2 regions of the Peribacillus sp. FSL H8-0477 genome follow, and region 1 is predicted to be linked to the other one. Evidence: riboswitches for the same ligand, from Rfam matches in the RefSeq annotation. Region 1 holds a riboswitch; the other holds the start of a gene.
What was found. Region 1 has a riboswitch for cyclic di-AMP ahead of MHI18_RS03170 (APC family permease). Riboswitches for the same ligand answer to the same signal wherever they lie in the genome.
Positions count from the first base shown of each region.

Region 1 (4,700 bases):
ATGGAGTAGCCAAAGCCATACATAAATGGGTACTTGAATAATGGAAAAACTCCTCTAGACTGAACCGACCCCCGAAAGTTAGATAATAACTTTCGGGGGTATTTTAATGGCCAAAGATGATGTGAATTTGCAACTAGCTGTGGTCAATGACTACTTGGGGCTACAGGGCCTTGGCTTAAAAATACACCATTGATCGTTCTATAGTGCGAAAATGGGTGAACGCATTTTACTTACTTGTACAAGCTGGTTTAGAGACAACCTATTCTGGTCAATTAAAAATGGATGTCATAAACTGGACGAAGGAGGAAGGTGAATCACCCTATAATGCAGCCGAACAGTTCAAACTTACCCTTCCATCTATGAAATTGCTTGGACTATGAAAATCAATCTTCATTCTACATTCCTCATTTCCCTGTTTGGAGAAACCTTCTAATTACAATGTACACCCATTGAAAATGAAAGAATTGACAAAGTTATTATTTGTAGGCATAAGTGTACCTTATGGTACCTAATTTATCCTAAAAAAGGAAGATATCAATATTGTAGAATGTAAAAGTATGATAATATAAGGTAGAATATGTCTGAAAATTCAGTTGGAAATAGGAGGAACTTTCTATGACAAAATCGATTCCTGAAGCATGGTGGAATGAGCTTGCTTTGCCGGTTATCGCAGCTCCGATGTTTTTAATATCCGGACCTGAGCTAGTTAAATCTTGTTGTATGAATGGGGTGTCTGGCTCATTTCCAGCTCCAAATGCAAGGCCGATAGAGGTCCTTGATGAATGGATGGGAGACATCAGCAGCAGTTTAGCAGAAGCGAAATTGAAGGATCCTGCTAAAAAAATTGCGCCCTGGGCAATGAACATGGTGGTACATAGTACGTACAGCCGTCTTCAAGAAGAGTTAGAGCTGGTAATCAAGCATCAGCCGCCAATTGTTATCACTTCACTTGGTTCGCCAAAACATGTTGTCGAAATTGTACATAGCTATGGCGGTTTAGTATTTTCCGATGTTAGTAGTATTCCGTTTGCTAAAAAAGCAGCTGAGGCAGGCGTGGATGGATTGATTCTTGTTGCAGCGGGCGCAGGAGGACATGCCGGAGAGTTGAATGGCTTTGCGTTTGTAGATAGTGTACGTACATTTTGGGATGGAATCATTTTACTTGCCGGCTCAATATCTACAGGAAAAGGAATTCTTGCAGCTCAAGCGGCTGGTGCGGATCTTGCCTATATGGGGACTCGTTTTATTGTGGCAGAAGAAAGTTATGCTGCTGATGCCTACCGTGAAATGCTTGTAACATCAGAACCTGAAGATATAGTCCTAACGGATGCATTTTCAGGAGTTAACTGTAATATGTTAAAACCGAGCATTCGAAACAATGGCCTTGACCCAGAACAACTAGTCAAAAAAGAAAAAGTTAATTTTGACGGTATGGCTCAAAAATCAGATGCAAAAGCTTGGAAAGATATTTGGTCTGCTGGTCATGGTGTAGGCGCGATCGACAAAATTGATTCAGTTGAAGGCATAGTGAAAACACTTCAACAAGAATATAACGAGGCTTTGACAAAGTTAAATGAACAGGCTGCGAAAATTAAAACAAGTGTTTCCCAATAATTATGTTAAATGGACATTCAAGATGTCCATTTTTTTTATTCGTTCGGAGCCACAATTTCAACCTTCATTCGGTCAGGATCCTCGAAAAATACAGCATAATGATTCGGTCCGCCAGCAAAAGGGAAACTTTCTTCATATAAAAGAGGAATCTTTTTTTCCTTTAATTTCGTGAACAATTTATTAACATGCTCCCTGGACTCTCCATGAAAAGCTAGATGATTAAGGCCAATCCTCCCTCGATGGTATCCGCTGTCTATAAAACGGTCATCTGTTTGAACAAATACTAGATACGAGTTTCCTTGTTTCCAACTGATGCCGGACGCCCATTCTTGAAAAACTTCATAGTTTAATTCAGTTAAAAGCCATCCCCAAAACTCAGCTGATTTTTTAAGATTGGCAACATTTATTTCAATATGATGCAGCATGGCGATCGCTCTCCTTTTTTTGTAGATTATACCATAAACTGCTGAATCAATAGAGTGATAGACCGCTTAGTATCAGGCTTTTCCCTCCTATAAAAACTTCATGAAAAAGTAGAAAAATATGTATTTACAAAATGGAGTAGCGGGAGTATGATAATCAACAGTTTCATATTTCTTATCGCTGAATCTTAATAGAACGGAGGACCCATCGAATGCAGTAGATTACTGCAAGGGGTGAATCCTAATATAGGTAGGGCTCCTCTTATGGCCCGAATCCGACAGCTAACTCCGTAAGCGTAATGAAGAGAGGAAGGGTGAAGCTTGTGAGCTAAAAATAATAGGTCCACAAGGCTATTTGCTATGCCTTGTGGGCTTTTTTGTGTCTAAAAAACGAAGGTATCTTACAGAATGTGGTGGTATAAGTCATGTATTCTCCTATTAAACGATTTTTAATTGGCCGCCCTTTAAAGTCATCTGAGCTTGGAGAGCAAAAGCTAAATAAATTAAAGGCATTAGCGATTTTATCATCTGATGCATTATCAAGTGTTGCCTATGGTCCGGAGCAAGTATTATTAGTTCTTATGACAGTCAGTGCCGTTGCGTTTTGGTTTTCAATCCCTATTGCGATGGGGGTATTGGTTTTACTGGCAGCACTGATTTTATCTTACAGGCAAATCATCTATGCCTATCCGGATGGTGGTGGAGCGTATGTAGTTTCTAAAGAAAACCTTGGTATTAATCCGGGATTAATAGCCGGAGGTTCACTTTTAGTCGATTATATTCTGACAGTAGCAGTCAGTGTGTCCGCAGGAACGGACGCTATCACTTCTGCACTGCCGTCCCTTCATTCCTATAACGTGTTAATTGCTATTATACTCGTTGTTATTATTACTATTTTAAGTTTACGAGGGATTACGGAATCTGCATCAATCTTAGCTTATCCCGTTTATTTATTTGTCATTGCATTAGTCATTTTACTTGGTGTAGGCATTTTTAAAATTTTTACTGGTGACATACCAGCTGATCTCCATTCACCGATTGGGACGCCGGTTGCTGGGATTTCTTTATTTTTATTACTTCGAGCCTTTGCATCAGGATGTTCAGCTTTGACAGGTGTAGAAGCCATCTCGAATGCCATTCCAAGTTTTAAAGATCCAGCACCGAAAAATGCGGCAAAAACGCTGACTATTATGGGGATTTTACTCGCGATTCTCTTTTCAGGTGTCATCTTTCTTGCGTACTATTATGGCGTTTCACCAAAAGAAAATGAAACGATCGTCTCACAGCTTGCTTCACAAACCTTTGGACGAAATTATTTGTATTACTTCATACAGGGAACAACGGCATTGATACTAATTTTGGCAGCAAATACGGGGTATTCAGCTTTCCCGCTTTTAGCCTTTAATCTGGCAAAAGATAACTACATTGCTCGTATGTTTTCGATTAGAGGGGACCGACTAGGTTACTCAAATGGAATTATTTTTCTTGGAGCGATGTCCATCTTGCTGATTCTAGCTTTTCAAGGAAATACCGAAAAATTAATCCCGTTGTATGCGGTTGGGGTATTTATTCCCTTTACGCTGTCACAGACAGGTATGCTTGTTAAGTGGATTCGGGAAAAACCGAGCGGGTGGCAAATCAAATTAACGATTAATCTAGTGGGTGCTTTAATCAGTCTGCTTGTTCTGCTGATTTTTTTAATTACAAAATTCACTCAGGTGTGGCCGGTGTTTATCTTCCTTCCGTTAATCGTCACTTGGTTTCACCAAATAAAGAAACATTATGAGTCTGTTGGTGAACAACTGAGAATCAAGAATTGTGCAGAAAGTCTGCCAATCATGGGGAATGTAATGATTATCCCGGTCGCGGGCATTACTCATGTCGTAGAAAATTCACTTGAATATGCAAAATCACTTGGAGTAGATCAAATTATTGCAGTCAATGTTTCATTCGAAAGGGAGGATGAACGGAAATTCGAAGAAAAATGGCAAAAGTGGCAGCCAGAAATCAGGCTGGTCACCTTACATTCTTCCTACCGAAGCATTATTCATCCACTAACTAAATTTATTGATACCATTGAACATAAAGCGAGCGAAATGAATTACCGAGTGACCGTCATGATTCCTCAATTCATACCAAAAAAGAGCTGGCATAATATGTTGCATAATCAATCCAGTTTGCTGATTCGCGCGTATTTACTTTATAAACGTAATGTCATCGTTACGACTGTACCGTATCATTTGAAAAAATAAATGGGAAGAACGACTCTGCGAAAAGCCATTTCTTTAGGGAAATGGTTTTTTCGTTGTTCAGCTTTTAGGAAGTTTGACTTAGACCAAAAAGAGGGAATAACAGGAGGGCAGCTAACTTTCAGGAGGAATGGATGATGGACTTAAAGACAGGAAAAATGTTTTGGAGTGACACATATAAGGAAGCACCTAACTATCCGGAGCTTACAGAGAATATTGATTGTGATGTCTGTATTGTGGGAAGTGGATCATCAGGAGCCCATTGTGCGTACTTTCTAGCTGAAACAGGCCTGAATGTCGTCCTTGTTGATAAACGGGATATTGGAGCAGGCAGCACAATGGCAAATACGGGATTGCTGCAATATACAAATGATAAAACATTAACGTCATATATACATAGTTTTGGAGAAAAGGC
Region 1 is NZ_JBBODE010000001.1:611,126-615,825, reverse strand. It holds gene MHI18_RS03190 (Cof-type HAD-IIB family hydrolase) at 1-41, shown strand, start outside; gene MHI18_RS03185 (hypothetical protein) at 216-380, shown strand; gene MHI18_RS03180 (NAD(P)H-dependent flavin oxidoreductase) at 616-1,614, shown strand; gene MHI18_RS03175 (VOC family protein) at 1,650-2,039, opposite strand; cyclic di-AMP (ydaO/yuaA leader) riboswitch at 2,206-2,348, shown strand; gene MHI18_RS03170 (APC family permease) at 2,462-4,288, shown strand; gene MHI18_RS03165 (NAD(P)/FAD-dependent oxidoreductase) at 4,423-4,700, shown strand, end outside.

Region 2 (4,700 bases), 240 kb from region 1:
ATTCATCTACTGAAGCGACGCCTTCAATAATATCTCCATCACTTGGTATGAAATCATTGGCTTCCACTAACACAATATCGCCTTTACGCAAGTCTGCGGCATCCACTACTTTTATTGAACCATCTTTTTGGATGACCTTTGCTTTCGTGTCCTGTTTCGTCTTCTTAAGACTATCCGCTTGTGCTTTCCCTCGTCCTTCAGCTAACGCCTCCGCAAAGTTAGCAAACAGGATCGTTAGCACTAAAATGAAGCTCACAGCCATATTATATCCTCTGTCTGAATCCCCCCCGAACAATGATGGAAATATCGATAGCAGTAAGGTCATAACAAAGCCTATTTCTACGACAAACATGACAGGATTACGAGCCATTAACTTTGGATTTAATTTTTTGAAAGCATCTTTGCCTGCTTCAAGCAAGATCGTACTAGTGATGTTCCCTTTACTCTTTCTACTCATCTGGAATACTCCTTTTCAACAGTTATCTAATGGTCAGCCACTCAGCAATTGGGCCAAGGGCAAGTACGGGAAAGAACGTTAACGCTCCTATTATTAAAACAGTGGCTAAAAGGATGATTAGGAACGTGCTATTATCTGTTTTAAGTGTTCCAATCGTCTCTGGCACACGCTTCTTAGTGAGTAAAGAACCAGCGACTGCGATCATGGCAATCATTGAAAGGTAACGGCCGAACAACATAACTAAGCCGGTAGAAATATTCCAAAAAGGCGTGTTATCTCCTAACCCTTCAAACCCTGAGCCATTGTTAGCCGCTGACGAAGTAAACTCATAGACCACCTGAGAAATCCCATGAAATCCCGTATTTGAAATGGCTGTGGTACCCATTTCAGTAGCTAACGCAATCGCCGATGGTCCTAAAATGATTAAAGGATGCAGGAGAATGACGATCGCAATTAATTTCATTTCTCTTGCCTCAATTTTTTTGCCTAAAAATTCTGGCGTTCGTCCAACCATCAGCCCAGCAATAAATACAGCCATAATCGTATACATCACAATATTGATTGTTCCTACTCCATCACCGCCAAAGACACAGTTCAACATCATTTGGGCGAGCGGTACCAGTCCTCCGAGCGGGGTCAGCGTATCATGCATCGTATTCACTGTCCCTGTTGTCGCCGCTGTTGTAACTGCAGTAAATAGAGCAGTTTGCGCGATTCCAAACCGAACCTCTTTCCCTTCCATACTCCCATTTTCTTGTGATAGACCTATTTTTTCTAACGCCGGATTCCCATTTAATTCACTAAAATAGGACACACTCAGGAAGACAAGAAATAGTAACCCCATCGCAGTAAAAAGGATCCAACCCTGTTTTTTGTTTTTCGCCATCCGCCCAAACGTTAAGGGCAGTGCAGCAGGGATTAAAAACATTGATAGTATTTCTAGTATGTTAGTAAAGCCAGTAGGATTCTCAAAGGGATGGGCCGAGTTAACCCCGAAGAATCCACCGCCATTTGTCCCTAAATGCTTGATTGATTCTAAAGCAGCAACTGGTCCTCTCGCGATATTCTGTGCAGCTCCTTCTAAGGTCGTCACGGCAGCGGTAGAACTAAACGTTTGCGGTACCCCTTGGGAAACGAGTATCAAACCTATAAGAATGGACAACGGCAGCAGTACCCGCGTAAGGGAACGGACTAAATCAACATAAAAATTCCCCATATTCTTTTGCCCTGTTATCCCTCTAAAGAAAGCCATACATAGAGCGAGCCCTGTGGCTGGGGTCGTAAACATCAAAAAGATAATCACAGTCATCTGTGATAAATAAGATAAACCGGATTCTCCGCTGTAATGTTGTAAGTTCGTGTTCGTAAGGAAGCTCACAGCCGTATTGAAGGCAAGTATCGGATCCATATTTGCTATATTACTAGGATTCCCAGGCAGCACTCCTTGAAAGCGGATGATCAGGTATGAAATGATAAACATGATGAGATTACTAAACAGCAAGGCTTTAGCGTATTTCTTCCAGTTCATTTCACTTGTTTGTATACCTGACAGCTTATAAATAATCCGTTCGATTGGTCCAAATACTCGATCTTGCTTGGTCGTTTCAAGGGAATAAACAGTCGTTAAATAGTTTGCCATTGGTATCGCTAGTACAAGAAGCAATACCAGCACCACACCGATTTGTAAAAAATCCATTTACATTTCCTCCGTTAGTCACGATTAATATTTTTCTGGGTTAAGCAATGCATGAACTAAATACAACGTAACCACTCCGACAATCATCAATAGAACCATTATTTACTCTCCCTCTTTTTCGATAACATTTTGACAAAAGTGAATAAATCCTAAAAAGAGTGAAAAAGAAACAGCTGTTAGCAGCACGGATACAACATCCATTTGACCTTCTCCTTTCAACTAGTTGATGAAAAAAACCTCACCACCTCCTTTCCGTATTGTCACTGTCAAACTATCAATCCATAAAAAAAAGACCAATGCGTACTCATCCCCCGATATGCAGCCGATGCAAAAAATCGATCCGAGTTTCAACAATGAAAAAACTTCATTGCAACAGAAACAGAATGATTTGCAAAAGCAAACATTAATTTGGAGAAAAAGTACTCATTGGTCTACTTAACGTCCAGCAAGCAGGGCTTCCTTTACGCTCAGTCATCCAAGAACAATTTTTCAATATAGGCATACTAAAAAGACCTACAGAAGGACAGGCTGCTCATTTTGCTGAAATCAACAAAAAAGCCCCCTGAAATAAGGTGGTCTTATGACCTCCTTCGCTTTAGCCGACGAAGTTAGCTGACGGGTAGGATGGCGAAAGAGTTCACATCCCTTCTGCAAAAGCAGAATTAACCCCAAAATACTGGGTCCTCCGTTCTCAAAATCTTTGAGATTTGGCCTTTATTAAATTGTTATGCTGTCGCTTATTTTACGCTTAACTAGAAACATTTGTAAACTAGGTAAACTAACCATATAAATCCAAAATCGATGAAATAGATTCATTTTTAACGATTTTTCAAATCAAATCACTTGTTTTCTCATTAATTCTTACTTTTTCAAACTTTTACAAATTTTCATAAAATTGATTGACAAGAAGTTAGGCAGCAATTATGCTGAATTCCAGCAATAGCCAAAATTAGTGGAGGGATTATGTTAAATTCTAAGAAAAAACTTGAAGCTGAGATTAGTGCTGCCTTCATCAAGTTTCAGCGTGAGTTGATTGGGAGAGGACCACAAGAGGCAAAAACGTATATTATTAATGATATGCTGATTACCCGATTTAAAGGTGTTCTGACTGTTGAAGAAAAACATCTGGCCAGCCGAAATGCAGGAAAGAAATTAATTAAGCAAATGCGTTCACTGCTACATGAAATGTACACCCAGGATTATGAAAAAATCGTGGAACAGTATACCAAATGTAAGGTTCTGTCCTCTCATCGAGATATTAGTACAAAAACTGGAGAACAGATTGAGGTTTATATTCTTGATAAAGATCTAGAAAAATGTTTTGAACCGCTCAAATAACTTGCATCTCTTACCTTCCCGTTAAAGGGCGTTGATTATGTGTATTAATAACAATATCTTGGAAGGTATTTCTGCCGCATATACAGAATACTTCCTCGTTTTTTAACAGCACATGGCAGTGCAGACAATACTTTTTTTTCATTTTCTTCAACTCTTTTCATAGATTCTGTATGTATGATATGCAGAATAAAAAAAGAGTTGCAGCACTGTGCAACTCTTTTTTTCTATGAGGCTTTTTGGACTGCTGTTAGTTGAGTCTGTTTTGTGCTGGGAACAATATTAAAAAAGATATTTAATACTATCGCTGTCATACTTCCAGCTACAATACCATTACTCGTAAGAATTTGCATGCTTTCTGGCAGATTGGTAAATAACGAGGGTACTACCGTAACCCCCATGCCCATTCCTACTGAACAAGCAATAATTAACAAGTTTTCTTGCGAAGAAAAATCTACGGTACTGAGCATCTTTATTCCATATGCGAGTACCATCCCAAACATCGCTACCATGGCTCCGCCCAGAACAGATGACGGTATGACAGTTGTGAATGCACCAATTTTCGGCACCAGTCCAATCAGTATAAGCATTCCGCCGGCCGTATAAATAACATTTTTACTTTTAACACCTGATAACTGCAGCACCCCGACATTCTGGGAGAAAGCTGTATAAGGGAACGAGTTAAATAATCCACCCAGTATTGTGGCTATCCCTTCTGCCCGGTATCCTTTGGCTAAATCCTTCTTTGTTACTTCTTTCTCACAGATATCACCGAGGGCATAATAAACACCTGTTGACTCAACAAGACTGACGATGGCAACTAATGTCATAGTAAGGATCGCCGCAGCATTAAACGTAGGCATCCCGAAATAGAAGAGATGCGGAATATGCATCCACGAGGCATCACCAACAGCTGAAAAGTTTACTTTTCCCATTAGTACGCCCGCTGCTGTTCCACAAAGAATCCCTATTAAGATCGCAGCAGACCGAATAAACCCATTAGAAAATTTATATAGTAATAAAATGAATAGTAAGGTTCCAAACGCAAGTGTAAGATTTTCAACTGATGCAAAATCAGCCGCTCCTTCTCCACCAGCCATATTATTCATGGCCACTGGGATGAGGGTAATGCCAATAATCGTAACGACTGATCCGGTCACAACCGGCGGGAAAAATCTAGCTAACTGGCTAAACCATCTACTAATGATAACG
Region 2 is NZ_JBBODE010000001.1:854,714-859,413, forward strand. It holds gene kdpB (potassium-transporting ATPase subunit KdpB) at 1-457, opposite strand, end outside; gene kdpA (potassium-transporting ATPase subunit KdpA) at 480-2,153, opposite strand; gene MHI18_RS22125 (potassium-transporting ATPase subunit F) at 2,178-2,252, opposite strand; cyclic di-AMP (ydaO/yuaA leader) riboswitch at 2,736-2,876, opposite strand; gene MHI18_RS04415 (DUF2294 domain-containing protein) at 3,117-3,491, shown strand; gene MHI18_RS04420 (nucleobase:cation symporter-2 family protein) at 3,716-4,700, opposite strand, start outside.
Region 2: another riboswitch for cyclic di-AMP. It lies ahead of MHI18_RS22125 (potassium-transporting ATPase subunit F); the one in region 1 lies ahead of MHI18_RS03170 (APC family permease).